DNA from 4 places in the Sphingomonas oligophenolica genome. Region 3 is predicted to be linked to each of the others. Evidence: predicted binding sites of a transcription regulator. Region 3 holds the regulator's gene; each other region holds the start of a gene.

Region 1 (7,252 bases), on a different contig from region 3:
GCATCGTCGAAGCCTATCGCGGCCGCCCGACCCTGCCCAAGCCGTTCACGATGGACGCAGTCGCCAAGGTGCTTGAGTCGCTGGCCTGAATTTCCGGCCCGGCACCGTCAGGCGATCCGCTCCGGAACCGCCGCCGCATCCTCGACCAGCGATTGAGCCGGCGCCACCGCTTCCCAAGGGAAGACGAACCAGTCCTTGTTGACTCTCCGGTCGATCGTCCGGGCACGATAGTCGACCTGTTCCGCCGAGCTGACATTGTCGATCAGCGTCGCGAAGCGGATGCTGCCCGGCATCGCCTCGGCCGTGCGCAGCGCCCCGCGGAGATGGGCGATCGTCCTGCCCGAATCATTGATGTCGTCGAGGAACAGCAGTCGCTCGCCGGCCTGAGTCCGCCGCGCCAGCTTGACCAGCGGTTCGTCGGCGAAATCCTTCACCTGGCTCGAATAATCGACTGACAGCATCGGCAGCCCGGTCGCGTGGCTGAGATAGACCGCCGGCGAAAGCCCGCCGCGGCCGATGCCGATGATGAAATCCGGTTTCCACGCATCGTCCGCGAGCTGCAGCGCGAGCGCGCGGACGGTCGCGACGAATTCCTCATGCGTGATGTCGGCGAACACGGTCATGCATTGGCTCCCACATAGGTATCGAGTGTCGCGAGATGCTTTGCCACCACGTCGTCGGGCAGGAACGAGCCAAGGAACGAATTGCGTGCCAGCAAGGCGAGATCGTTGCGGTCGAGCCCGCGCGCCATTGCCACAGCCCGGTAATTGTCGGCGATATAGCCGCCGAAATAGGCCGGATCATCCGAATTGATCGTCGCGCGCAGGCCGGCCTTGAGCATCCGGTCGATCGGATGCTCGGCCATGTCGCGCACCACGCAGAGCTTCAGGTTCGACAGCGGGCACACCGTCAGCGTCATGCCGATGCGGGCGAGCCGTGCGGTCAGCACCGGATCCTCCAGGCTTCGATTGCCGTGGTCGAGCCGGTCGATATCGAGCAGGTCGAGCGCCTGCCGGACATAATCGGGCGGCCCTTCCTCGCCGGCGTGCGCGACGAGGCGCAGGCCCTTGCCGCGCGCCGCCGCGAACACCCGCGCGAATTTCTCCGGCGGATGGCCAAGCTCCGATGAATCGAGCCCGACTGCGTCGATCCGGTCGAGCCAGGGTTCGGCCGCCGCCAGCGTGGCGAAAGCGGCCTCCTCGTCGAGATGGCGCAGGAAGCTCATGATCAGCTTCGACGTCATGCTGTGCCGTGTCTCGGCGTCCGCCATGCCGGCGAGCAGGCCGGCGATTACCGTGCCAAAGGCAATGCCGCGATCGGTATGAGTCTGCGGATCGAACATGATTTCGGCATGGACGACGCCGTCCGCCGCCGCGCGATCGAAATAGGCCACTGCCAGGTCGCGGAAATCCTGCTCGGTCTGCAGCACATTCGCGCCGGCATAATAGATGTCGAGGAAATCCTGCAGGTTGGAGAAATCATAGGCGGCGCGCACCGCCTCGACAGTCGCGAACGGGATCGTGATCCTGTTGCGCTCCGCCAGCGCGAACATCAGCTCGGGTTCGAGGCTGCCCTCGATATGGAGGTGGAGCTCGGCCTTGGGCAGCCCGGTGATGAAATCATGGTCCGTCATGCCGCATTCATCGCGCGGGGCGGGCAGGGGAGCAAGCCGGAATCCCGTCGCCCTGGCTGACCATGTGCGGGTGGTTTGCGGATAGGCGTCGATCGATTACGGTCCCGCAACGATGACCGACCGGACTCGCCTCTCCACGCCGCTTCGCGTCATCGCCTGGATCTATCTGATCCTGGGCGTGCTCGGGCTGGCGATCGGGACTGCGCTCTGCATCGGCCTCGGGCTCGAATCCGATCCGCGCGGCCCCGAAGCACTTGCCTGGATCGGCTTCTTCTTCGCCATCGCCGCGATCTTCTATCTGTTACCGGCGACGATCGGCGGGCTTGGTCTGTTGCTCGGCAAGCCATGGGCGCGAATACCGGTCGCGATCGTATCGGTGTTGCTGCTCTTCGGCTTCCCGATCGGCACAATGCTCGGCGGCTATGCCTTATGGGCCGTCGTCAGCACCTCGGTCCGGGCGGGCGGAGCGCCGGGCATCGCCGGCCCGCCCGTGCCGCGCATGCGGGAGCCCGGTCCGCTGTTTGGCCTGCTGGTGGCGATGGCGGGGATAGGCGCAGGTTTCGTGGTTGTGCTCTGGGCCGGGTTCACGCTTCATCGTGATGCGATGCCGCTGGTAATCGAGCAGTATCACCTGCCCGCGATCCTTATCGTCGCGGCCGCGATCACCTATGGCCTGTACCATGTCGGGCGGGGCGTAGCCCGACATGACCGGCGCTCCGGTGCGCGGCGCGACGCGCGCTCGAAGCATGCGGACTGGCGTGAAGCGCAACGGCTGCGCCTGATCGAAATGCGGGGCGATCCGATCCTCAGCGCCTATGCCGACCGGATTGAACGCGGCGAGAGCTGGTCCGACGCCCAGATCGCCTATGATCTCGCGCCGGATATGTCCGCCACCTGCGCGCATCTCGCCCCGGTCGAGCTGGCGATGCGCCGCGCCGGGATTATCGTGAAGCTTCAGTTCGGCCAAATCGTCCACGCCGCCTGCGTGATCGATGAACCGGCGCTGCGTGCGCGTTTCGCGGTCGCTTTGCCCGCCTGGTACGGGATCATCCCTGACTACGACCGGTCCTATGAGGATCCGCCCGCGGCCGCGCTCGGCTGTACGGAACATGGCGCGCTGATTTATGTGATCGAGCCCGGCCAGGCGCCGCCCGGCAGCCCGGTTTTCCCGGCTTGAGGAACAGCGGAACAAAAAAAGATCGTTCCCCACTTGTTCTTCTGGAACAAACCATATACGAAGCTTCCAACACGCATTGAACAGATGGCGTGATCAGTCTAGCGACGGAGGCTCCCAGTGGCGGCATCTTTGAAGGTCATCGACAACAAAATGGCAGTCTCCAACGACAAGGCAAACGAGAAAGCTTCCGGCGAGCGCGCCAAGGCACTCGAGGCAGCACTCGCGCAGATCGATCGCGCCTTCGGCAAGGGCAGCGCGATGCGGCTCGGATCGAAGGAGACGATGCAGGTCGAATCGATTTCGACCGGTTCGCTCGGCCTCGATATCGCGCTCGGCGTCGGCGGTCTGCCGCGCGGCCGGGTGATCGAAATCTATGGTCCGGAAAGCTCGGGCAAGACGACGCTTGCGCTTCACGTGATCGCCGAAGCGCAGAAGGGCGGCGGCACAGCGGCGTTCGTCGATGCCGAGCATGCGCTCGATCCGGTCTATGCCAAGAAGCTCGGCGTCAATATCGACGAACTGATCGTCTCCCAGCCCGACACCGGCGAGCAGGCGCTCGAGATCGTCGATACGCTGGTTCGCTCCAACGCGATCGACGTGCTGGTGGTCGATTCGGTCGCGGCGCTCGTGCCCCGCGCCGAGATCGAGGGCGAAATGGGTGACAGCCATGTCGGCCTGCAGGCGCGGCTGATGTCGCAATCGCTGCGCAAGCTGACCGGTTCGATCAGCCGCTCGCGCTGCATGGTGATCTTCATCAACCAGCTGCGCATGAAGATCGGCGTGATGTACGGCAACCCCGAGACGACGACGGGCGGCAACGCGCTGAAATTCTATGCCTCGGTCCGTCTCGACATCCGCCGCACCGGCCAGATCAAGGATCGCGAGGAAATCATCGGCAACACCACCCGGGTGAAGGTCGTCAAGAACAAGGTCGCACCGCCGTTCAAGCAGGTCGAGTTCGACATCATGTATGGCCAGGGCGTCTCCAAGATCGGCGAGATCCTCGACCTCGGCGTCAAGGCCGGGCTGGTCGAGAAATCGGGCGCGTGGTTTTCTTACGACAGCGTCCGGATTGGCCAGGGCCGCGAGAATTCCAAGACCTTCCTCAAGGAAAATCCGGAAATGGCCGACCGCCTCGAAAAGGCGATCCGGGCCCGTACCGACAAGGTCGCCGAAGAGATGATGGCCGGCCCCGACGCCGATGGCGAGGACGACGACCTCTGATCTTCTTCTCTCCCAAGCGGGGAGGGGGCGGATGCTCGACAATCAAGTTTAGCGCGGCGTTTCTCCCGTCGCAAAACCCGGAAAGGCCCGCCCACGACGGCGGGCCTTTCATATTTCATGGGGCGATTGGCTCTTCGCCAGGGCGGACGAAAGCAGCTACACCACCGACGCGCCGGATCTTTGCGGGATCGGCCCTCATCGGGAAGGAAGCATGATGGATGCAAGCGAATGGAGCGGCCCGGTCGGCGATGTCTGGGCCACTGAATGGCAGCGTACCGATCGCAGCTTTGCCGGTCTCGCGCCGCGTCTCAACGCAGCGGCGATCGCTGCGGTAGCGGGGATCGATGCCCCGGCGATTGTGGATATTGGCTGTGGCGCCGGGGCGACCAGCCTTGCTCTTGCAGCGGCGCTGCCCGCCGCACGCATCTGTGGCATCGACATTTCCCCGGGCCTCACCGCGATTGCGGCGACACGGGCTGCCGATCTCCCGAATCTGCGCTTCGCGACGGGCCCGGTCGAGGCACTTGTTGGCGATCAGGCGCCGGTCGACCTGTTCGTTTCGCGGCACGGCGTGATGTTCTTCGCTGATCCCATAGCTGCTTTCGCCGCGATCCGCGGCGCTGCGGCGCCGGCCGGCCGCCTCGTCTTTTCCTGTTTTCGGGACGCTGCGCTCAACCCCTGGGCATCCGAGCTTCTGGCCGCGGTTCTGGGTGGACCCCAGCCAGTGCCCGCCGGCTATGCGCCTGGCCCCTTTGCCTTTGCCGATCCTGACTTCGTCACGCCCTTGCTCGAGGCTGCAGGCTGGTGTGACGTCCGCGCCATATCGGTCGATTACAATTATTGCGCCGGTGAGGGTGCCGATCCGATCGCCGACGCGCTCGATCTCTTCAGCCGGATCGGGCCGACCGCACGGGCGATCAAGGCTGCCGATCCGGCCGAGCGCGGTGCGATGCTCGATCGCATGGCCGACGTGCTCCATCGCCACCGATCGGGCGACACAGTGGATTTCCCCGCTGCGGCATGGCTATGGTCGGCGCAAGCAGCGGCAGGAGAGGCACAATGACGATCATCGTCCACCATCTCGAGAATTCGCGCTCGCAGCGCATCCTGTGGATGCTCGAGGAGCTCGGCATGCCCTATGAGGTCAAGCGCTACGAGCGGAACAAGCAGACAATGCTCGCCCCGCCCGAATTGAAACGCGTCCACCCGCTCGGCAAGTCGCCGGTGATCGAGGATGACGGCGTCGTGGTCGCCGAAACCGGCGCGATCATCGAATATCTCGTTGAAAAGGCCGACGGGCGGCTCGGCCCGCTCGCCCATCGCGAGTCAGTGCTGCGCTACCGCATGTTTCTGCATTATGCCGAAGGGTCGCTGATGCCGCCCCTGCTCGTGCTGCTTGTCCTCAACCGGATTCCGATCTTCGGCAAGTCGGCGATCAAGCGGATACAGCCCATGATCGATGTCCATCTTGATTATGTCGAATCCGAGCTGGCCGCCCGCCCTTGGTTCGCGGGCGACGAGATGACCGCCGCCGACATCATGATGAGTTTTCCGCTCGAAGCGGCACGCGGACGCGCCGGGCTCGGCGCCTCGCGCCCGCACACCATTGCCTGGCTCGACAAGATCCACGCACGTCCCGCCTATCAGGCAGCGCTCGCGCGGGGTGGCCCCTATGCCTATGCCTGACCGCTGAGGCCGTGGCTCGGCGCGTGCGGCGGCTCGATCTCTGCCGGCATCGGCGGTTCGAACCCACCCTCCCAGCGCGCAACCACACTCGCGGCGATTGCATTGCCGACGACATTGGTGGCCGACCGCCCCATGTCGAGGAAATGGTCGATCGCGAGGACGAGCAGGATGCCCGCCTCGGGGATGTTGAACTGAGAAAGCGTCACCGTGATCACCACCAGGCTCGCGCGCGGCACGCCGGCAATGCCCTTCGAGGTCACCATGAGCGTCAGCAGCATCGCGATCTGGGTGCCGAGCGACAGATGGATGGCATAAGCCTGGGCAATGAACAGCGACGCGAAGGTCATGTACATCATCGAGCCGTCGAGATTGAACGAATAGCCGAGCGGCAGCACGAAGCTCGAGATCCGCTTCGGCACGCCGAACCGGTCGAGCGCTTCGAGCGTGCGGGGAAAGGCGGCCTCGGACGAGGCGGTCGAGAAGGCCAGCAGGATCGGCTCGCGGATATAGCGCAAGAGCAGCCTGGTTCGCTTGCCGATGGCGAGGAAGGCGGCGCCAATCAGCAGCGCCCAGAGCAAGGCGAGCCCGAGATAGACGCTGCCCATGAAATAGGCGAGCTTGCCGATCACGCTCGGTCCCTGCTCGGCGAGCGCCGCGGTGACCGCCGCGAACACGGCGACCGGCGCGAAGCGCATCACATAGTCAGTCACCTGCAGCATCACCGCGACCAGCCCTTCGGCCGCACGGACGATCGGCGCTGCCTTTTCGCCGATCGCAGTGAGCGCGACGCCGAAGAACACCGAGAAGACAACGATCGGCAGGATCTCGTTGGTCGCCATCACGCCGATGATCGAGGCCGGGAAGATATGCTTCACGAAGTCGTTGGGATCGAACACCGGCTTGGCGAGCCCGGTCGCGGCCGTCACCGGCGGCAGCGGCAAATTGAGCCCGACCCCGGGCTGGAGCAGATGGACGAGGCAGAGGCCGAGGGTCAGCGAGACGAGGCTCGCGCAGATGAACCACAGCAACGCCTTGGCGCCGACCCGGCCAAGCGCGCCGGTATCGCCCATATGCGCAATGCCGGTCACCAGGGTGGCGAATACCAGGGGGGCGATGATCATCTTGATCAGCTGCAGGAAGATCGTCGTCACCACCGAGATCCAGGAGCCGATGAGCTTGAGCTGTGCCGCCGCCGCGGGCGTTCCGTCATCGACCCCGGCATTGATCGACCAGCCGACAGCAAGCCCGAGCACAAGCCCGATCAAGATAAAAAGCGTCAGGCGTTTCGCCATGAAAAACTCCCCGGAATCAAGCGGGCAGGGAAGGGGATTGCCGCGGCGCGGTCAAGCGCCTTATGTCAGCTCATGCCCGAATTGACATTGTCGCTGCGCGACACTTCGCATCCTGACCGTATCGCAGGAAAGGGAAACGCCTCGTGCTGCTGACCCGTCGCCAGACGCTCGCCAGTGCAGCGGCCATGCTGCCATTGCTCACCATACCGTCGATCCTGCGCGCCGCCGAGCCGGACCTCA
Region 2 (7,252 bases), on a different contig from region 3:
GAGCGCAAGGCGCCGCCCTTCCGCGGGGGCGCCGCCAGCAATGATTTGCGCGTGGCGGCCGCGAGCTTCAGCGGCACCACCGTCGTCCCGCGCTGCAGGATGGTCGGGCCGATCAATGGATAGACATGATAGGGGGTCTCCAGCAGGATATGGATCGGCGGCAGCTTGATCACCAGCGGACAGCCGCCGCCGGCCGCATAATGATATCCCAGCTGCGCTGTCGTCAGCATGTTGCCGACCATCGGCGATACCAGATTGCCGGCGCCGTCGATGAAGCTGAAATGCGCCGCGAGCTGCGCCGGGTTGTTCGGCAACCGCGCCGACGGATTGATCCGCAGCCAGCATTCATAGAGCCGGTCGATATTGGCGTGATGGCTGTAGAAGATCGGGTCGTTCCCGGCCGAGGGCACATAGCCCATATAGCCGCTCGGGCAGCTCGCCACCCCGGTCGCGCAGTGCACCGCGCCGTGCGGGGTCTGCTCGATCGCGCTGTTGAACGGGCTGTAGGTCGAGGCCGGCATCGCCCCGGCAGTCGACGTCACTGACGACGACAGCGCCGCAGTGCCGGCGTTGAGCTGCGCCTGGCGGTTGGCGACGTACAGCGGGTTGGGCTTGGTCACCCCGCCATCGACATAGGTCGGGCTGCGATAGGCCGGCGGGATATGGCCGTCAGTCTCATAATCCCAGAAAGGCAGGCGGAGATTGGGGTCGCCCGCCGCCTGCCGAAGCACCTGCTCGAAATAGAAGAGATACATGCGGTGCCAGGTAAGGAACTGGATCGTGCCGTGCTGGCAGGTGCACCAGGTCGCGATCTGGTCGGGCGTCGCCTTGGATTGCAGCGAGAGCCCGCTCATCCCCGGATAGTTCAGACCGGAAGCTGACGAGCAGCCGGTGCCGATATAGGCGTGCATGTTCGCCCAATAGCGCAGGCTGCGCTTGAAGTCGGCGCTGCCCTGCGGCGCCGAGTTCCAGGCGATCATCTGCGCGATGCCGCGGCGCAGGCTGGCGAGCTGGGTCGCGTTGAGGGCGGTGATCGACTGGCGGGTGGTGTTCAGCGGCGGTGGTGGCGGCAGCCCGCCGACCGTCGTGCCCAGCGCATCGGCGGCGACCGTCTGCAGCTGCGCGGTCGCAAAGGCCCACATCCATCGGTCGAGCTGCGGGTCGCTGGCCGATGCGAGGAACGGGGAGCGCGCGGCCGACGTGGTGGCGCTCGTCCCGGCATAAGCGGCTGGCATTGCCAGCGTGGCAGCCCCGAAAAAGGCGATTGAGTACAGTGTTTTCATGGCGGATACCCCTCGAACGAGTACAATGTCCCGAACGCACAAATAGCGCTTCAGTCGGTAGTCCTGTCGACGCTCCGACTCGCGGCGGTTAACTTCGCCGTCTCCGCCATGATAATAGGGGCTAGTACTGCGCTGGTCTTGGAGAGATGAAGCCGGTCTGGTGGGAAAGGCGGCGCAGACTGTCGCTGAATTGCAAATACGGCGAAGAAATGCGCCGTGCTCGCCGCGGCGGCCCGGCTCCCGTTACTTCACGCTATAGGCCACCAGTGCCGGGCTTCCGTTCAGCGTGGTCGTTACCAGTAGCAGACCGTCGCGCGATATGGCGATATTCCCAGGAGTCGTCGCTGACCAGACAACCGGGTGCGCCGGATCGGTTGCCGAGATCGCATAGAGCTTCAGGCCGGTGCTCAGTAAAATCAGCGTATCGGTCGCGACGATATTGCCGGTGATATAGGTATAGTCGTCCTGGGGACGCATCCATGACCACAGGATCGATCCATCGGCCTCGCTCACAGCATCAAGCTGCGACAGAGTCGCTGAATAAATCGTTCCTTTAGCGATTGCCGGTGCAGTCACATAGCTGTTGGTTCCAAGCTGGGTAGCCGCTCCGCCCGAAGTGAACTTCACAAGCGGCTTGTAATAACCCGTCCCGCTTTGCAGGATGACGTTGCCATTCGTGCCCAGCATCGGTCCGCCGAGATAAGTGTAGCCGCCCCAACTGAAATAAGGATCAGCAAAAGAATTGACTCGCGTCCCGGTCAGGCGGTCGAAAACGTCGAGGGACGAACCCGAATAGTAATAGACATGCTGGGCGTCGACGGCGGGGGTTTCTCCACCATAAATCCAAGGGCCCTGCCCTGCCGAATCCCAGCGCGTCTCGCCGCTCGCAAGTGCGTATGCCGTGACCTCGTTGCCGAAATATCCGGCCGCCAGGTGCAGAGCGTCGCCATAGGGGGTCGGGGCGGTGAACGGCGACCATTGCGAGGCGAACGTCATGTTCGACAACGCCACATTGCCCGTCGCGGCGTCGAGGGCAACAATTGGATTGGTGACGGACGACATCACCATATAGGGAACGAAGACCTTGTTGTCTGCGATCGCCGGGGCGCTCACATAAGCGGTCGTGCCGATCGGATACACCCATTGCGGTGCGCCCAGCATCGAGAGCGAGACGATGCTGTTGGAGGAATAGTCTCCCCGCACAATGAAGATCGAGCTTCCTTTGGTCGCCACCGCCGACATGCCGCCCGTGCCGGCAGGCTGCCACACCCAGCGCTTCTTGAACGTGCCTGTGTAGCTGGCATGGACATAGCCGCTATGCCCGGCATCGCGCTGATAGGTTACCCAGTCCTTCAGCGCGACGTTGATCGTATAGGTGAAAACCTGTTCGGTGCCCGGCCATGGATGGGCGCAGGGGCTGTCGCGGCACATGCGGAAAGTGACCGTGCCGGTGGTCACGCCCCCCGGCAGGGTAGCAACCGACTTGAACGCAGCGCGATAGACGTTCGGAGCCGACATGACGATCGGCCCGTCCTGGCTCAGCTTCGCAGGGTCGAATTGGACATCTGGGAAGAGTGGCTTGTCATATGCCGGCGTCGATGCCCTGAACTTGATCGCCGTATCGGTGGCGCCTTCGGTGACGTCGACTGTCTGCGCGGCCGGATACAGCGTCGGCCTTGTCTGCGCGAGGGAGGGCACCGCCCACAGCGCCGCCAGGGCACCGATGGTCGATTTCATTGCGCGCATGAATTATCCCCCCCCCCCCCGGGTCGACGCGTGGTCAACGCGCCCATCTCGCCGCCTGCTGCGACTCGCAAGTCACTGAAATGCACGATTACCTTTCCCGCCGCAATCCGGCCGCCGCTTGCGTTTGGCGATTTCATTCCCATCTCGCCACCCTGCGGCTCAGGCCTTGCCCAATCCGAACAAATCTGGAACAAACGCCGATATGCTGACCCACATATCCGTCCGCGGCGCGCGCGAACATAATCTCAAGGATGTCTCGATCGACATCCCGCGCGACACGCTCACGGTCATCACCGGCCTGTCGGGCTCGGGCAAGTCGAGCCTCGCCTTCGATACCATCTATGCCGAAGGGCAGCGCCGCTATGTCGAGTCGCTCTCGGCCTATGCGCGCCAGTTCCTCGAGCTGATGCAGAAGCCCGATGTCGATCATATCGAGGGCCTCTCGCCCGCCATCTCGATCGAGCAGAAGACGACCAGCCGCAACCCGCGCTCGACCGTCGCCACCGTCACCGAGATCTATGATTATATGCGCCTGTTATGGGCGCGGGTCGGCATCCCCTATTCGCCCGAGACCGGCCTGCCGATCGCGGCGCAGACCGTCAGCCAGATGGTCGACCGGGTGATGGCGCTGCCCGAGGGCACGCGGCTCTATCTGCTCGCGCCGGTCGTGCGCGGCCGCAAGGGCGAGTATCGCAAGGAGATGCTCGAATGGCAGAAGGCCGGCTTCACCCGGGTGCGCATCGACGGCGAGCTCCACGAGATCGATGAGGCGCCGGCGCTCGACAAGAAGTTCAAGCATGACATCGAAGTAGTGGTCGACCGGCTCGTGGTCGGGCCGGACATGGCGACCCGGCTGGCGGACAGTTTCGAGACGGCGCTGAAGCTGGCCGAGGGGCTGGCCTATGTGGATCTGGTGGATACGACCGTGGCTCAGCTAAGCCCCTCCCCTGAAGGGGAGGGGCTTAAGAAGAACGCCGTCCGCGAAGCCCCGCAAACCTTCGTCGCCGAAGGCAAGATGAAGAACACCGGCATCCCCGCCAACCGGATCGTCTTTTCGGAAAAATTCGCCTGCCCGGTCTCCGGCTTCACCATCGCCGAGATCGAGCCGCGCCTGTTCAGCTTCAACGCCCCGCAAGGCGCCTGCCCGGCCTGCGACGGCCTCGGCGAGAAGATGCTGTTCGATGAGGAACTCGTCGTCCCCAACCACGCGCTCAGCATCAAGAAGGGCGCGGTCGTGCCCTGGGCCAAGTCCAACCCGCCCAGCCCCTATTACATGCAGGTGCTCGGCAGCTTGGCTCGCGAATTCGGCTTCAGCCTCGATACGCCCTGGGAGGATCTCCCCGGCGAGGTGAAGCTGATCATCCTCCACGGCACCGCCGGCAAGCCGGTCACGCTCACCTTCGTCGACGGCCGCAAGTCGTACGACGTGAAGAAGCCCTTCGAAGGCGTGATCGGCAACCTCAACCGCCGCCTGCTCCAGACCGAGAGCGCCTGGATGCGCGAGGAGCTGTCGAAATATCAGAGCAGCGCCGCCTGCGAGGTATGCCACGGCGCGCGGCTCAAGCCCGAGGCGCTGGCGGTCAAGATCGGCATGCGCGACATCTCCTCGGTCACCCGCCTCTCGGTGGTGGATGCGCTCGCCTGGTTCACGGACGTTCCGCACGTCCTCACCGGCCAGCAGCGCGAGATCGCCGAGCGCATCCTCAAGGAAATCCTCGAACGGCTCGGCTTCCTCAACAATGTCGGGCTCGATTATCTCAACCTCGATCGCACCAGCGGCACGCTGAGCGGCGGCGAGAGCCAGCGAATCCGCCTTGCCAGCCAGATCGGCTCAGGGCTCTCGGGCGTGCTCTACGTCCTCGACGAGCCGAGCATCGGCCTCCACCAGCGCGACAACGACATGCTGCTCAAGACGCTCAGGCGGCTGCGCGATCTCGGCAACACCGTGCTGGTGGTCGAGCATGACGAGGATGCGATCCGCACCGCCGATTACATCATCGACATGGGCCCCGGCGCCGGCGTCCATGGCGGCGCGGTGGTCGCGCAGGGCACGCTCGACCAGATCCTCGCCTCCAAGGGCAGCATCACCGCTGACTATCTCAACGGCACCCGCGAGGTCCCACTCCCGGACCAGCGCCGCAAGGGCAATGGCAAGAAGCTGACGGTGCACAACGCCACCGCCAACAATTTGCGCGGCGTCACCGCGAGCATCCCGCTCGGCACCTTCACCTGCGTCACCGGCGTGTCGGGCTCGGGCAAGTCGAGCTTCACCATCGACACGCTCTATGCCGCCGCCGCGCGCTCCTTGAACGGCGCCCGCGTCCTCGCCGGCAAGCATGAGAAGGTCACCGGCCTCCAATATCTCGACAAGGTGATCGACATCGATCAGTCGCCGATCGGCCGCACCCCGCGCTCGAACCCGGCGACCTATACCGGCGCCTTCACCCAGATCCGCGACTGGTTCGCCGGCCTCCCCGAAAGCCAGGCGCGCGGCTACAAACCGGGCCGGTTCAGCTTCAACGTCAAGGGCGGCCGCTGCGAGGCGTGCCAGGGCGACGGCCTGCTCAAGATCGAGATGCACTTCCTGCCCGATGTCTATGTCACCTGTGACGTCTGCCACGGCGCCCGCTACAATCGCGAGACGCTGGAGGTGAAGTTCAAGGGCAAGAGCATCGCCGATGTGCTCGACATGAACGTCGAGGATGCAGTCGAATTCTTCAAGGCAGTCCCGCCGATCCGCGACAAGATGGCGATGCTGGCCGAGGTCGGCCTCGGGTACGTCAAGGTTGGCCAGCAGGCGACGACGCTCTCAGGCGGCGAGGCGCAGCGCGTGAAGCTAGCCAAGGAACTCTCGCGCCGCGCGACCGGCCAGACCCTCTACATCCTCGACGAGCCGACCACCGGCCTGCATTTCGAGGATGTGCGCAAACTGCTCGAAGTGCTCCATGCGCTGGTCGATCAGGGGAATACGGTGGTGGTGATCGAGCACAACCTCGATGTCATCAAGACGGCCGACTGGGTGCTCGACCTCGGCCCCGAGGGCGGCGTGAAGGGCGGCGAGATCGTGGCGGAAGGCACGCCGGAACAGGTGGCCAAGGCGAAGGGCTCATTTACCGGTCATTATCTCAAGCCGCTGCTGGAACGCGGGCGGGAGAGCGTGGCGGCGGAGTAGGTTGTGATGGGGTAATGCATCCTCGCCGAGCCGCTGCGCGAATGATGTTGCTAATATGTTCTCTATAGCGCACTCTGTTGTGCCACGGCGTGATACTGTGCGGGAGGAGAGATAAAACGCTGACGCTGGCTTTTGTGCTGACGTCTGCCTGCTCGCAAAAGACTGAGCGGGCTCCCGCCAGGCCGCACATTTCGGGCCATGCGGCGGTTACGGTGCCGACATCCGCTCCCGCATCGGCGGGGCTATCCGTGGATGGCTGGCTCGTGAGAAGCGTGATGACGCCGTCGCCGCGCCCAGGCCGCTGGGAGCATGCTGGCGCATATCTGGTTCGCTCCCGTGAACCCAAGCTCTGGATAGTGCCGACAAGCAACCTGCCGACTATTCCCTATAGCCCGACGAGCAAGAGCGTCGCGCACGATGGCGGCAGTCCGGAGCTGTGCGAGCGCATCGTTAGCCTGACCGAGCCCCGCACGTCGGCTGGCCGATGGGCGCGCGCCCGAGGCTGGCGGGTGGCATTCGAGGCGCCACTCGGACCGTTGACCGCCACTGTCCTGGTTCGGCGCTATATCTACACGTTCCAGGGGTGCTGGTCGTTCGATGGCCGGATTGTTCTGTTCGACAGGGACAAGCCCGTCGCTACCGTTATAACGGCGCCCACCGAGCTCATTCAGATCGGCCTGGTCGAGCCAACCGAGCGCGCTGCCTTGCGGGTGGAAACCATCTCGAACGATGTGCCCTTCGGTGATCTCGTGTTCAGCCATGGTCGGATCGAAGCTGAACCGCTCCCGCCACAGGATATGGTTTGTGACGGCAGGGCGGCCGTTCCCAATGTTTTCGGCGTGCCCATCATTGAGGCAAGCAGAGTGCTGCGTGGCGCCGGCTGGAGGCCGGTGCCGCCGCCGACATCGAAACTGGCCGAAAACCTCGGCGTAGCTGCACGGTACGACAAAGGGCTGTCCGAGGTTACCGAATGCACCCCAATGGCCGTCTGCGGTTTCCAGTATCGCTCCCGCGGAATCGTGACGGAGTTGTCGGTGATCGCCGATGGCGG
Region 3 (7,252 bases):
GCGATAGAAGGTCGCGAGCTGCTCGTGCAGCATCGTATGGCGGGTGATGGTGTAAGTGAAATGATCAAGCTCGCTCCTGTCCGGCAGCTCGCCGTTCAGCAGGAGGTAGGAGACCTCCATGAAGCTCGATTCCTTGGCCAGCTGCCCGATCGGATAGCCGCGGTGGAGCAGCACGCCTTCGTCGCCATCGATATAGGTGAGCGCTGATTCGCAGCTCGCGGTCGAGGTGAAGCCTGGGTCATAGGTAAACATGCCGGTATCGGCATAGAGCTTGCGGATATCGATGACCTCAGGCCCGACGCTGCCGGCCAGCACGGCATAATCGTGATTCCCGATATTGATCCGGGGCGTCGCGGCGTCGCTCATCAATATGTCCTTTCTCGAACTCTCAGGCGATCATCCGGTCGGCGATGCGTCCCAGGCTTTCGTCGCGCCCGAGCAGCTCGAGCACATCGAAAATCCCGGGCGAAGTCTTGCGCCCGGTCAGCGCTGCCCGCAACGGTTGCGCGACCTGGCCAAGCTTCACTCCTGCATCGTCCGCTACCCGGCGAACCGCATCTTCGAGCGCCTCTGCATCCCAGTTGCCAACCGCGTCAAGGGCAGCGTGCAGGCGCCCGAGCAGCGCCGGCGCGTCACCCGAGAGCAACGATGCTGCATCGCCGTCCATTTCCAGTGGGCGAGTGCGAAAAAGAAAGGCCGCTCCGGACACAAGATCGTTGAGATTCGCGGCGCGGGGCTTCAGCGATTCCATGCTGCGCTGAAGCATTTCACGTTGCTGTGCCGTTAGTTCGAAACCGAGTCGCGGGGCGACCAGATCAGCCAGACGCGCATTGTCGGCGCTCCGGATATAATGGCCGTTCAGGTTCTCCAATTTCTTCAAATCGAACCTGGATGGTGATTTTCCGACATCAGCGAGGTCGAACCAGGCGGTCGCCTGCTCGCGGCTGATGATCTCGTCATCGCCATGCCCCCAGCCAAGCCGGAGCAGGTAATTGCTCAGTGCCTCGGGCAGGATGCCAAGCTCGTCGCGATAATATTCGACACCGACCGCACCGTGGCGTTTGGAAAGCTTGCCACCGTCATGGCCATGAATCATCGGCACATGAGCGTAGATTGGCTCGGGCCACCCCATCGCCCTGATGATGGGCAGCTGGCGGAACGCGTTGTTGAGGTGATCGTCGCCGCGGATGACGTGAGTCACGCCCATGTCGTGATCGTCCACCACCACTGCGAGCATATAGGTCGGCGTGCCGTCCGAGCGGAGCAGGACGAGATCGTCGAGCTCGGCATTCTGGACGGTGATGCTGCCCTGGACCCGATCCTCGATCGTGGTCGCGCCTTCCTTCGGCGCCTTGAGCCTGACGACGAAGGGCGCGCCCTCGGGCGCCTCGGCGGGGTCGCGATCGCGCCAGCGCCCGTCATAGCGCATCGGCTTGCCGGCCGCCTTCTGGCTTTCGCGCAGGGCCGTCAGTTCCTCGGGCGTCGCGTAGCAGCGATAGGCATTGCCCTGTTCGACCATCTGATAGGCGACCTCGGCGTGGCGCCTGGCACGCTCGAACTGGAAGACGGCCTCGCCGTCCCAATCGAGGCCGAGCCACTGCATCGAGCTCAGGATCGCGTCGATTGCGGGCTGGGTCGACCGCGCACGGTCGGTATCCTCGATTCGCAGCAGGAACTTGCCGCCATGATGGCGCGCGAACAGCCAGTTGAACAAGGCGGTGCGCGCACCGCCGATGTGCAGATAGCCCGTTGGCGACGGCGCGAAGCGCGTCACCACTGCGGGCGTGTCGGGCGTGCCGGTATCGGCCGCCGCGGTTTCAGACCTTGCGCCCAAACGCGCTTGCTCCCAGACTTGAAAATCGATGGCCAGTATAGCCGCCGAGGCCCCTAGCACGCGACTTCAGCGCCTCCAAATCGCGGGCTTCGACGGGCTTCGCCGGGGCAAGGCGGCGCTGGAACGCTGGTTCGAGGCCGAGCGGGACCAGCTACCCCTGTGGATACCGGTCGCCCTGGGCGGCGGCATCACAATGTGGTTCATCCTGCCCGATTCGACCTGGTGGCGAGCCGCGCTGCTTGGTTCACTCGGTTTGGCGTTTCTGGCCATGGCCGTCGGACGCCATGGCAGGGCGGGCCGTACCGTCGCCCTCGCCGCGCTGCTGGTCGCGGCGGGCATCGCGCTGATCTGGTGGCGTGCCGAGAGAGCCAGCGCGGCAATCCTCGCGCGGCCGGCGATCGTGACGTTCGAGGCACGCGTCGAGCGCGTCGAACCGTTGCCGCCACGCGGGCTCGTCAGGTTGCGGCTCGCGCCCATACGGGTGATCGCGACACCGCCGCGGCCGTGCAAGGGTCGCCGGTGCGGTTCGCGCGGGCACGAGGGCCGTTACGACCCGGCACAGGGCAGTGAGCTGCGCCCCGTGGAGCTTCCACCGCATCTCCGCGTCAACCTTGCCGATGCCGATATGCCGCCGGGGCTCTCGCGCGGGGCGACGATTCGGCTCGGGGCGCGGCTGATGCCGCCACCCGAGCCGGCGGTGCCCGGCGCTTATGATTATGGCCGCGTCGCCTGGTTCGATGGCATCGGCGGGACGGGGCGGGGCTTCGGGCCGGTCACGATCGTCGCGCCGGGCGTGGCGAACGGCAACGGGCTGCGGGAGCGGCTGTCGCGGCACATCCAGGAAAGCGTCCCCGGCGGGGCGGGTGCCATCGCCGCGGCGCTCGCGACCGGCGATCAGGGCGCAATCCCCGAAGCCGACAATGATGCAATGCGCCGATCGGGGCTCGCCCATCTCCTCTCGGTCAGCGGCTTGCATATCACGGCCGTGGTCGCGGCGGTGATGTTCCTGGTGCTTCGCCTGCTTGCGCTCAGCCCCTGGCTCGCGCTGCGGTTCCGCCTCCCGCTGATCGCGGCCGGCGCGGGCGCGCTGGCGGCGATCGGCTATACCCTGCTGACCGGCGCCGAGGTGCCGACAATCCGCTCCTGCGTTGCGGCGCTGCTCGTGCTGGTCGCGCTCGCGATGGGCCGCGAAGCGCTGACGCTGAGGCTGGTCGCGGCGGGCGCCTTCGTCGTGCTGCTCCTCTATCCTGAATCGCTCGCCGGCCCGAGCTTCCAGCTTTCCTTTGCGGCGGTCGCCTCGATCATCGCGCTGCACGAGCATCCGCGGATCAAGGCCTGGTTCGCGCCGCGCGAGGAGGGGCGGCTGCGCAAGCTCGGTCGCGACCTGACCTCGTTGCTGCTGACCGGCATCGTCGTCGAGCTTGCGCTGTTGCCGATCTCGTTGTTTCATTTCCACAAGGCGGGGATTTACGGCTCAGTCGCCAATATCGTCGCGATCCCGCTGACGACCTTCGTGACGATGCCGTTCGAGGCACTGGCGCTGTTGTTCGATTCAGTTGGTCTCGGCACGCCTTTCTGGTGGCTGACCGGGCGTTCGCTCGATCTGCTGCTGTGGATTGCGCACAAGACCGCCAGCATGCCCGGCTCGGTCGCCGCGCTGCCGGCGATGCCGGGCGGGGCTTATGGCCTGATGGTGATCGGCGGGCTGTGGATCGCGCTGTGGCGGACTCGCTGGCGGCGGCTTGGCGCGGTGCCGCTCGCGATCGGTGCGATCTGGGCGCTGCTGACGCCGACACCCGACCTGCTCGTGACGGGCGACGGCCGCCATGTCGCGCTCCGCACCGCGAGCGGTGGCCTCGCGCTGCTGCGCGACCGGGTCGGCGATTACACCGCCGATATGCTGGCCGAGAATGGCGGCGCCGACGAGAATCTGCTGCTGCTCTCCGATCAGCCCAATGCGCGCTGCAGCCGCGACCTGTGTCTCGTCGAGCGCCCGGCGGGCGGTCGCACCTGGCGGGTGCTTGCCACGCGCAGCGCCTATCTGGTGCCGACGGCGGAATTGGTCGCGGCATGCGGCGGCGCCGACATCGTCATCAGCGAACGCCGCCTGCCCGTCGCATGCCGCCCACGCTGGCTGAAACTCGACCGCGCCACGCTGGCGCAAACCGGCGGCATCGCGATCGCGCTGGGGAATAGCCGGGTCGTGACGGTCAGGCACCCGGGCGATGAGCACCCCTGGCTCGCCTCCGCCGTGCCGCCAGCGTCGTTGCGGACTCACCGGCATGGCGCGATAAGCCCGCAATGAGCGTCCAGCCCAGCCTCCTTGACCAGCCCGCGCCGCACATCCTGCGGCGCGCCTTCCTCCCTGTGGCCGAGCATCGCGCGATCCTGGACTGGTCGCTGGCACATCGCGCCTGTTTTGCGCCGTCGCTCGTCGACAGCGCGCAACTCAGGGCGAATATCCGCAGCTCCTTGACCGCGCGGCTGCCCGAGCAGGCTTGGGTGGAAGCGTTCAGGCGAAGGGTGCTGGATGCCGTCCCGGCCCTGGCCAGCGACCTCGGCATGGCGCCGTTCGCGCCGGAGACGGTGCAGCTTTCACTGATCGCCTATAATGACGGCGACTTCTACCGCCCGCATGTCGACACCGAAACCAGCCCGGCGCGCAAGAGCGACCGGGTGCTGAGCGCGGTCTATTATTTCCACACCGAGCCGAAAGCCTATTCAGGCGGCGAGCTGCGTCTCCATGCGTTCAACCCGGCCAGCAATCGCTCCGCCGACATCGCGCCCGAACAAAACGCCCTGCTGGCCTTCGCCTCGTTCGCGCGCCACGAAGTGCGTCCCGTCGCCTGTCCGTCGGGCCGGTTCGAGGATTCGCGTTTCGCGATCAATTGCTGGGTGCGTCGGGCGCTCCCGGCTCAATAGCGCCTGAGCAACCCGGCAAGCTTGCCCTGCACACGGACCTGATCGGGCGCATAACGCTGCGGATCATAGGCACGATTGGCTGGGTCTAGGCGGATCATCGCGCCTTCGCGCCGGAAATATTTGAGCGTCGCCTCGCTGTCTTCGATCAGGGCAACGACGATCTCGCCGTCGCGGGCGACATCGGTGCGCCGGATCAGCGCGTAATCACCGTCAAGGATGCCGGCCTCGACCATCGAATCCCCCGACACCTCGAGCGCATAATGCTCGCCGCCGCCGAGCAGGGCTGCGGGCACCGCGAGCATCGAATGGCCCTCGAACGCCTCGATCGGCACGCCGGCCGCGATCCGGCCGTGCAGCGGGATCTCGATCACGTCATTGGCCGGCTCGGGAAGCTTGCGGACATTACCCGCCAGTGCTGGGCCCGCCGGGGCGGTGGCGGCGGATTTTTTCGCGGTTTCGGGCCGCTCGGGCACGCGCAGCACTTCGAGCGCCCGGGCGCGGTTGGGCAGGCGGCGGATGAACTTGCGTTCCTCGAGCGCGCTGATCAGGCGGTGGACGCCCGATTTGGACTTGAGATCGAGCGCTTCCTTCATTTCCTCGAACGAGGGGGAGACCCCGGTTTCGGCGAGGCGATCATTGATGAAGCAGATCAGCTCGTGTTGCTTGCGCGTTAGCATCCCAGATCCTCCGTCGGGAACAGACTGGGAACGTTTACGCAATGTTCCAACAGTCTGTCAAGCGCCAACCCATTGTCAGGCGATGACGAGGATCTCCACCGGATCGCCCGCCATGATGGCGGGTGCGTTGGCCGGGCGAACGATCAGGCAGTCCGCGCGGGCGAGGGTGAGGAGCATCGAACTGTCCTGCAGGCCCGCCACGAAAACCAGGCCATCGCGGGTTTCGGCGCGGAGATAATCCTCGCGGTGGTCGTTTGCGGGAAGATCCTGGCCGAGGATCGCGGTGGCGAAGCGCGGCAGGGGATCAAGGGCACCCGACATGGCCGCGATCAGCGGCCTGAGGAACAGGGTGGCGGTAACGAAGGCCGAGACCGGGTTGCCGGGCAGCCCGAGCACGACTGCCTGGTTCAGCCGCCCGGCCATCATCGGCTTGCCGGGGCGCAGCGCGATCCGCCAGAAATCGAGGCTGCCGCCTGCCGCCTCGAGCGCGGGCCGGACGAGATCATGGTCGCCCACCGACGCGCCACCGGTGGTGACGAGGATATCCGCGTCGACGCGCCTGAAGGCGGCCACCGTCACATCGAACCGGTCGGGCAGGATGCCGAGGTCGAGAATCTCCACGGGCAGGTCGGCGAGCATTGCGGCGAGCATCGCGCCGTTGGATTCGGGCAGTGAGTCGCCGCCAAGCGCGATGCCGGGTGCGACGAGTTCGTCGCCGGTCGCCACGATCGCAACGCGGAGGCGGCGATTGACGGGGAGCGCACCGAGCCCTCCGGTGGCCGCCACTGCGATCCGCGCGGGCGTGAGGCGCTCGCCTTTTGCGACCAGCGTGTCGCCATGCGAGAAATCGAGCCCCTTGCGGCGGATGTTGCGGCCCAGGGTGCGCGGCCCTTCACCAGTGAGTGTCACCCGGTCGCCCTCGCGCGCCGCCTCTTCCTGGACCAGCACGGTATCGGCGCCTGCCGGCATCGCGGCGCCGGTGAAGATGCGGACAGTCTCGCCGGCGCCGACCGTGCCGGGAAAGGGACGGCCAGCCGCGCTCTCGCCGATCAGGGTGAGCGGCCCCGGGAGATCGGCGAAACGGATCGCATAGCCGTCCATCGCCGAAAGATCGGCTGAAGGCTGGGTGCGGAGCGCGACGATGTCCGCGGCCGCCCAGCGCCCGGCAGCGTCGCGCAGCGGCAGCGTTTCGGCGGCGACCGGCACGGCAAGGGCGAAGAGACGCGCGCGCGCCTCTGTGACGGGGAGAAGAGGAGAGGCTGTGCCCGAGCGCATCATCATGCCCTAGCCCTTCGGAACGCGGGGAGCCACCGGTCTTCGCGCCGCGATCCGTCAGGCAGGTTGGCGAACCGTATCGTTGACCACCCTCGCAAGCGCCGCCGCCAGGCTGTCGGCGCCATAGGGTTTCGGCAGGATATCGAAATCGCCGGCACCCCCTTTGGCGATTTCTTCGCTGTAGCCGCTCGCGAGCAGCACAGGGAGGGCCGGAAATCTTTCCCGCACGAGCCGCCCAAGCTCGACTCCGCTTTGCCCCGGCATCACCACGTCCGAAAAGACCAGGTCGACCGGTTCGGCGTCGAGCACAGCGAGCGCCTGCTCGGCGGACTCGGCGTCGATCACCCGATAGTTGAGTTCAGTGAGCAGGATATGGGCGAAATTTCGCACCTGTTCGTTGTCCTCGACCAGCAGCACGGTCTTGCCGGCGCCGTCCACCGCCTGGTTTGCGAATGTCGACCTCGCTGCGATCGACTTGTGAGAGTGCGGCAGGAGAATCCGGATTGTCGTGCCTTTTCCGGAAACCGAGTCGATCTCGACCCTG
Region 4 (7,252 bases), on a different contig from region 3:
CCGGCGGTCATGTCCTCGCTGAGGCCCAGCGCCTTGCCGACCTCGCGCACCGCGCCCTTGGACCGGAACCGGGTAACGACGGCGGTCAGCGCCGAGCGGATCCGGCCATAGGTTTCGTAGATCCACTGGATCACTTCCTCGCGCCGCTCATGCTCGAAATCGACGTCGATATCGGGCGGTTCCCTTCGTTCGGCGCTGACGAACCGCTCGAACAGCAGCTCGGAGCGGACCGGGTCGATCGAGGTGATGCCGAGCACGTAGCAGACGGCGCTGTTCGCCGCCGATCCTCGGCCCTGACAGAGGATCTCACGCCGTCGCGCCTCGGCGACGATCGAATGGACCGTCAGGAAATAGGGCGCATATTCGAGCTCGGCGATGAGCCTCAGTTCATGCACAAGCTGCTCGCGCACCTTGCCCTCGATGCCCTCGGGATAGCGCTCGGGCGCCTTTTCCCAGGTCAGCCGCTCCAGCTCTTCCTGCGGCGTCCGGCCGGGGACGCGGATTTCGTCGGGATATTGGTAGCGCAGTTCCTCAAGGCTGAAGGTGCAGCGCGCCGCCAACTCGACGCTGCGCCCAACGGGTGACGCGTCCTTCAGGTAGCGGCGGAACAACCGCTCCATCTCCTGGCCGCTCTTGAGATAGCGATCCGCGAATCGCTCACGTCGGTCGCCCAGCTCGTCGATCGTACATTTCTCGCGGATGCAGGTGACCACGTCCTGCAGCAGCCGGCGCTCGGGCGAATGGTACAGCACGTCGTTGGTGGCGACGGTCGGCACGCGTGCCGCCACCGCCATCGCCGACAAGTCACGCAGGCGGATCGCGTCGCGCGGCCGACGCCGAACCGACAACGCCATATAGGCGCGGTCTCCGAAGATCCGCTTCGTACGCGCCAGCGCGGTCTCCGCGACGGCATCGGCACGATCGGGGACGAGCATGACGATCAGCCCCTCCTGCCATTGCTCGACATCGGACCAGTCGAGATGGCACGCGCCTTTGCCGGCGCGCGCCTTGCCGACGCTGAGGAGGCGGCACATCCGGCCATAGGCGGCGCGATCGGTCGGATAGACCAGCAGCGCCGTGCCATCGATAAGGTCGAGCCGGCAGCCGATGATTGCCCGGACACCCGTGGTCTTCTCCGCATCCCACGCGCGAACGATGCCGGCGACCGAATTGCGGTCGACCACGCCCAGCGCCGGCAGGCCGAGCAGCGCGGCGGCAGCGAACATCTCCTCGGGCGAGGACGCACCTCGCAGGAAACTGAAATGGGTCGTGACCTGCAGCTCGACATAGCCGGGTGCATCGTCGGTCATGCGAACGCGCCATGGATGAACCAGCGCATGTTTCCGGTGGCATGGCTTGTCCCGTCGCCGAGCCGGAACAGCCAGTAGCGACCGCCCGTCTCGGTTTCGACCTGGTAATAGTCGCGCACGGCCAGCGGCGTGCCGGCCTCATGCCCGCCCTCGCGCCACCATTCGCCATGCAGGCGCTCTGGGCCATCACCCTGCGTGACGCGATATCGCTTGAGCCGCCAGATGAACATGCGCGGCGCGTCGTCGGGCAGCAGCGCGATCACCTCGATCGGCTCCGGGCGCTCCAGCATCCGCGAAGGTCGCGGGAGGTCGTCGTCCCACGCGGCGCCGGTCGGCCTGCCAAGCGCCGGCGACAGGGCAATCGAGCGCTCGGGCATCGCGCTGGCCCGGGGACCGCTGCGGTGAAGAGAGCGCTGGCCGAACCGGTTGGCGAGCGCGTCCACCAATGCCGCGAGATCCGGCCCGCGCCGACCGAGGCTTTCCAATCCTTCGCCCTGCCGGGCCGCCATGCCCTCGACCAGCGGCGTGACCAGGATCATCGCCTCGATGCCAAGCCCCGGCTCGACCGTCTCGATCCTCGCGCAAAGCAGTTTGGCGAGGTGGCGCGCATCGCGCGACGGCGCGGCAGTGCCGATGCGGATCGCCTGGGTATGGCCATCGACCCGGTGGAAGTAGCAGTCGAGCCGGCGGGCGCCCTTGCCGATACGGCCAAGCTGCTCGACGACATCGCCGACCAGATCACCGATCACCCGTGCAAAGGCTTCCGAGGTCGCGATCGGCTCCATGAAACCGCGCCGCGCGCGCGGCACATTCTCCGGAAAGATCGGTTCGATCGGCTCGGGCACATTACCCAGGGCCTGGTCGAGGCGGCGATGGAGATCGCGCCCGAAGCGCTTCGCAAGCGGGCCGCGCGGCGCCCCGATCAGCTGCTCGATGCGCTCGAACCCGAGCTTGCGCAGGCCCTCGACGTCACTGGCCGGGAGGCGCAGGGCCACGATCGGCAGCAGGGCGATGGCCTTGCGATGGTCTCCCGGCTCGATCGTCACCGGGCGCCCCGCTGGGACATGCCGCGCCACGGCATGGGCGCAGCCCGCGGTATCGGCGACCGCAATCTGCACGGTCAGGCCGAATGCGGCGATCCGGCGATGGAGATCCTTCAGAAGCGCCTTCTCGGTGCTGAACAACGAGGCGCATCCGGTGATATCGAGCCAGATGCCGTCGGGCGCATCCGGCGAGACAAATGGCGAATATCGCTGGCCCGCCCAGAGCGCGAGACGGCGAAGGCCTTCAAGATCAGCTTCTGGCTCGGCATCGACGACCTCCAGTTCGGGCGCGAACGACCGCGCCTGCGTGACGGTCATGCCAGGACGAATGCCGAGTGCCCGCGCAGCCAGGTCGACCGCGGCAATCACGCGGCGGCGATGGTCCGGGATCGCCGTTACGAGCGGACGGTCGCGCGCGAGGGCGTCGCGGTCAGGCGACGAATTTGCGGTCGTCCGCCGCAGCCGGTCGGTCGACCAGTGCGGAAGATAGACCGATGCGACCCGTCGCATCGCAGCCCTCCACAATCCATGCGTGCGGGTTGCCGCCGCGTACCCTTTCCAGCGTCACGTTCCAGCGCGGTCGCCCAAGGCTAGGAATACCCAGGTCCTCGCTCGGGAACGCCGTGATGCGCCAGCGTGTCACGGCCGCCGTGCCTTCCGCCGCTTGCTCGATTTTCGAGGCCCGGCGGAACACGAAGGCGGCGACACCCGAGCTCTCGGCCGCGAGCTGGAGCCGCTTCGACGCGGTCGTCGTATATTTGGAGACCTCACCCACGACACCGGCAAGCCCGCTGTGCCGGAGGCATTCCTCCATCGCCAACAGGACGTTGGTATCGCTGCCCGCCTCGACATGGATTACACGATCGGGGTGGAGGCCCGCCAGGTGGAGCGCGGGCGCGAACAGGTCGCGCCAGCGGAGACACCAGAAGACCGGACCTTCGATCCGCGCAAGGATGCCAGCGAGAAAGATCGTCGCGCTGGCGTCGTCCGCCAGATCGGGGCTGCCGGCTATCTCATGCAACGCACCGACGGCGATTCCCCGGCCGGGCAGGCGGAGGTCGAGCTCGTCTATCCCGAAGGGAATCGCAGCATGACGAACGCCCACGCCCTCGATCCGCGCGATTTGCGCTCGTAGTTTTTCGAGGACAGCGGGCTGGTACATGGCATCAGGAGACTCGGGTGGCGGTGGATTGTTCCCTATTTGTTCCGACGCGTGGCGCGAAGAGTCAAGCGCGCGTTATGAGGCTGCGGGATATTCCGGGAGCCCCAATCACGAAATTGGCGGAATCGCGCTGCTTGCACAATTCGTCCGAGTAGCTCGCTCAGCGCGAATGGACGCGGCCTATTTCGGCGTCCGGTTCAGCAGTGCGCTGCGCAGGCACTGGCAAACGACCTCGTCGCGCTGATTGATCAGACGATGCGAGAAGGTGACGATGCCTGCGCCTGGCCGCGATCTACTATCCTTCAGGTCGACCACTTCACTCTCCGCCCGCATCGTGTCGCCGATGAACACGGGCTTGGGATGCACGAGCTTGTCGTAGCCGAGATTTGCGACGAGCGATCCGAGCGTCGTCTCGCCCACCGAAAGACCGATCATCAGCGCGAAGGTGAAAGTGCCGTTGACGAGAATCTGCCCGAACTCGCTTGCCTTCGCCGCCTCGACGTCCAGATGGAGCGGCTGCGGATTGTGAGTCATCGTCGAAAATAACAGATTGTCGGTCTCAGTGACGGTGCGGCGAATCACGTGGACGATGTGATCGCCGATCGCCCATTCATCGAAGAAGCGTCCGGCCATGTCAGGCGTCCTTCTCGATGCGCACGAGCAACGCGCCTTCGGACACCTGGGCGCCATCCACGGCTCTGATCTCCGCCACAATGCCATCGAATGGCGCGACGAGGCCCTGCTCCATCTTCATCGCCTCCAGGACCAGCAACCGCTGTCCTTTGGTCACGGCATCGCCCGGCGAAACCGCCACCGAGATGATCCTGCCGGGCATTGGCGCGACGATCATCCCATCGGATAGGGCATCGCCACGCACGATATCGTCGGCACGCGGCCGGGAGAACGGCCACGCCTCGCCATCGGCAAACAGCACGCTACCGCCGTCGAACGCGGCGATGCTGGTTGGAACGGGCGTGGCCAGCGTGACGAGATGCACCTGGCCGCCCACGGTCACTTCTGCGCGCAGATCGGGTGCCGCATTGGCGCGGAAGCCGGTCAGCCCGCTCCATGGATCGAGGGAGACCGGCGAAAGGATAGCGCGGGCAGCACTGGTAAGGACGCGGGCAGAAGGCTCGTGCGGGGGCACCAACGCTTCGATATGCCGTTCGATGAACCCCGTATCGATCCGGGCCGCCACGAATTCGGGATGCCGAGCGGCGCGCGCCAGGAAGGCGGCGTTGGTCTTTACCGGCCATACCTCGGTGCCGCCCGCGGCATCGCCGAGCTTGCCGGCAGCGGCAGCGCGGGTGGGCGCGTGGACAACGAGTTTGGCGATCATCGGGTCGTAGAACGGTGTAACCTCGCCGCCTTCCTCAACACCGCTGTCGATGCGGACGCCCTGCGGAAAGCGCAGACGCTCTAGCGGGCCGGTCGAAGGCAGGAAGCCGCTCGCCGGGTTCTCGGCATAGAGGCGCGCCTCCATTGCCCAGCCGGTGATCGACAGCTCCTCCTGTCGCCTCGGCAGCCGCTCGCCCGACGCCACCCGCAACTGCCACTCGACCAGATCCTGCCCGGTGATCGCCTCGGTCACCGGATGCTCGACCTGGAGACGGGTGTTCATCTCCATGAACCAGATGCGATCCGCCCGCAGGCCCTCGCTCGCGTCGGCGATGAACTCGATCGTGCCGGCACCGACATAGTCCACCGCCTGCGCCGCCCGCACAGCTGCGGCGCAAATCGCATCGCGCGTCGTTTCGTCCATACCTGGCGCCGGCGCTTCCTCGATCACCTTCTGGTGGCGGCGCTGGAGCGAACAGTCGCGCTCGAACAGGTGCACCACATTGCCATGTGTGTCGCCGAACACCTGCACTTCGATATGGCGTGGCGAGAGGATATATTTTTCGATCAGCACGCGATCATCGCCGAACGATGACGCGGCCTCGCGCCGGCAGCTTTCCAAGGATTCAGCGAAGGCGTGCGCTTCGTCAACCTTGCGCATGCCCTTGCCGCCGCCGCCCGCGACCGCCTTGATCAGCACCGGATAGCCGATTGCGTCCGCTTCGCTCTGGAGCCGTTCTGGGGATTGATCCACGCCCAGATAGCCCGGCGTTACAGGCACACCTGCCGCAATCATCCGCTCCTTGGCGGCGTCCTTCAGGCCCATCGCGCGGATGCTGGCAGGCGGCGCACCGACCCATACCAGGCCGGCCGCCTGCACTAGCTCGGCAAACTCGGCATTCTCTGAGAGGAAGCCATAGCCCGGATGAATCGCTTCTGCTCCCATCGCCTTTGCGGCCTCCAGGATCCGGTCCTGACGCAGGTAGCTATCCCTTGCGAGCGCGGGACCGATGCACACCGCTTCGTCTGCTTCGCGGACGAAGGGCATGGCCGCATCGACGTCGCTATGTACGGCGATCGTGCGTATGCCGAGAGATCTCGCCGTACGAAAGATCCGCAGCGCGATCTCCCCTCGGTTGGCGATGAGAACAGAAGCAATCATCGGCTCAGCGCAGTCGATCGAGGCAATTTGTCTCGAAAATTGCCTCGTCCCGATCATTAAACAGAACTGTCTTGATGCTATTTCGGCCGATAGAATCTACGTAGTGCATCGATAATGCTTGGTGCCCTCTATAGACCTTCACCATCTCGAATGTGAGATTTGGCAATCGGCGGATAGCTTCTTGCCAATATGCCAGAACATCGGCCCTGCCCTTGATCAGGCCCTCACTTGCGTAAACCTTCGCGAACGGCGAACGCAGTTCAATCTCCAAGGAATAGAGCGAAAGCAACGATTCCATGTCGCGTCTATTCCAGCCGTCGATCCATTGATCGGCCCACCGCTCAGGAAAGATCATTGCGTATGCCTCACATTCGGAACACGCCGAACGTCGCGCGTTCGGGGATCGGGGCGTTGAGCGTGGCGGAGAAGGCGAGGCCCAACACGTCGCGCGTCTGGGCGGGATCGATGATGCCGTCGTCCCACAGCCGCGCGGTGGCGTAATAGGGGTTGCCCTCGTCCTCGTATTTCTGGCGGATCGGCGCCTTGAACGCTTCGGCCTGTTCCCGCGTCCAGCTTTCGGCATCGCGGTGAACTGTCGCAAGGACGGCGGCGGCCTGCTCGCCGCCCATCACCGAGATCCGCGCGTTGGGCCAGGTAAAGAGGAAGCGTGGTTGATAGGCGCGGCCACACATGCCGTAATTCCCTGCGCCGAAGCTGCCGCCGATCAGCACGGTAATCTTGGGCACGCTGGCGGTGGCGACGGCCGTCACGAGCTTGGCGCCATGCTTGGCGATCCCCTCAGCTTCGTATTTCCCACCGACCATGAAGCCCGAGATATTCTGTAGGAATAGCAAGGGTGTTCGCCGCTGGCAGGCCAGCTCGATGAAGTGCGCACCTTTCTGCGCGCTCTCGCTGAACAGCACGCCGTTATTGGCGAGAAGCGCGACGGGCATGCCCCAGATCCGCGCGAAGCCGCAGACGAGCGTGGCGCCGTACAGCGCCTTGAACTCATGGAAATCGGAGCCGTCGACGATGCGGCCGATCACCTCGTGCACATCATAGGGCGCTCGCACGTCGTTGGGGACGATGCCGTAGAGATCGGCCGGGTCGAGCTTGGGCGGGCGCGGTTCGGCAATCTCGATATCCACCGACTTGGGATGATTGAGCGTGGCGACGATATCGCGGACGATCAGCAGCGCATGCTCGTCATTCTCCGCGACATGATCGACAACCCCGG

The links. The regulator LexA, encoded in region 3, represses DNA repair genes until DNA is damaged. The targets are predictions, from matches to a motif close to GTTCCNCNCTTGTTCT.
Region 1: recA (recombinase RecA) is a predicted target of LexA. The motif match lies at 2,835-2,850, and genes of this name have one in related genera.
Region 2: uvrA (excinuclease ABC subunit UvrA) is a predicted target of LexA. The motif match lies at 3,206-3,221, and genes of this name have one in related genera.
Region 4: ABD050_RS00210 (ImuA family protein) is a predicted target of LexA. The motif match lies at 3,546-3,561, and genes of this name have one in related genera.

Annotation. Positions count from the first base shown of each region.
Region 1 covers NZ_BAAAEH010000028.1:80,038-87,289, forward strand. Annotated here, with positions in the region: gene ABD050_RS14060 (response regulator) at 1-89, shown strand, start outside; gene ABD050_RS14065 (phosphoribosyltransferase) at 108-623, opposite strand; gene ABD050_RS14070 (adenosine deaminase) at 620-1,633, opposite strand; gene ABD050_RS14075 (hypothetical protein) at 1,746-2,810, shown strand; gene recA (recombinase RecA) at 2,928-4,034, shown strand; gene ABD050_RS14085 (class I SAM-dependent methyltransferase) at 4,246-5,097, shown strand; gene ABD050_RS14090 (glutathione S-transferase family protein) at 5,094-5,720, shown strand; gene ABD050_RS14095 (dicarboxylate/amino acid:cation symporter) at 5,711-7,012, opposite strand; gene ABD050_RS14100 (M24 family metallopeptidase) at 7,198-7,252, shown strand, end outside.
Region 2 covers NZ_BAAAEH010000024.1:8,626-15,877, reverse strand. Annotated here, with positions in the region: gene ABD050_RS12995 (tyrosinase family protein) at 1-1,283, opposite strand, end outside; gene ABD050_RS12990 (PQQ-binding-like beta-propeller repeat protein) at 1,527-3,029, opposite strand; gene uvrA (excinuclease ABC subunit UvrA) at 3,232-6,201, shown strand; gene ABD050_RS12980 (hypothetical protein) at 6,450-7,252, shown strand, end outside.
Region 3 covers NZ_BAAAEH010000061.1:52,708-59,959, reverse strand. Annotated here, with positions in the region: gene ABD050_RS27010 (citrate synthase) at 1-366, opposite strand, end outside; gene gltX (glutamate--tRNA ligase) at 389-1,834, opposite strand; gene ABD050_RS27000 (ComEC/Rec2 family competence protein) at 1,863-4,139, shown strand; gene ABD050_RS26995 (2OG-Fe(II) oxygenase) at 4,136-4,756, shown strand; gene lexA (transcriptional repressor LexA) at 4,750-5,433, opposite strand; gene ABD050_RS26985 (molybdopterin molybdotransferase MoeA) at 5,509-6,714, opposite strand; gene ABD050_RS26980 (hybrid sensor histidine kinase/response regulator) at 6,766-7,252, opposite strand, start outside.
Region 4 covers NZ_BAAAEH010000001.1:42,820-50,071, forward strand. Annotated here, with positions in the region: gene ABD050_RS00200 (error-prone DNA polymerase) at 1-1,310, opposite strand, end outside; gene ABD050_RS00205 (DUF6504 family protein) at 1,307-2,863, opposite strand; gene ABD050_RS00210 (ImuA family protein) at 2,784-3,515, opposite strand; gene ABD050_RS00215 (MaoC family dehydratase) at 3,696-4,148, opposite strand; gene ABD050_RS00220 (acetyl/propionyl/methylcrotonyl-CoA carboxylase subunit alpha) at 4,150-6,015, opposite strand; gene ABD050_RS00225 (nuclear transport factor 2 family protein) at 6,020-6,370, opposite strand; gene ABD050_RS00230 (carboxyl transferase domain-containing protein) at 6,381-7,252, opposite strand, start outside.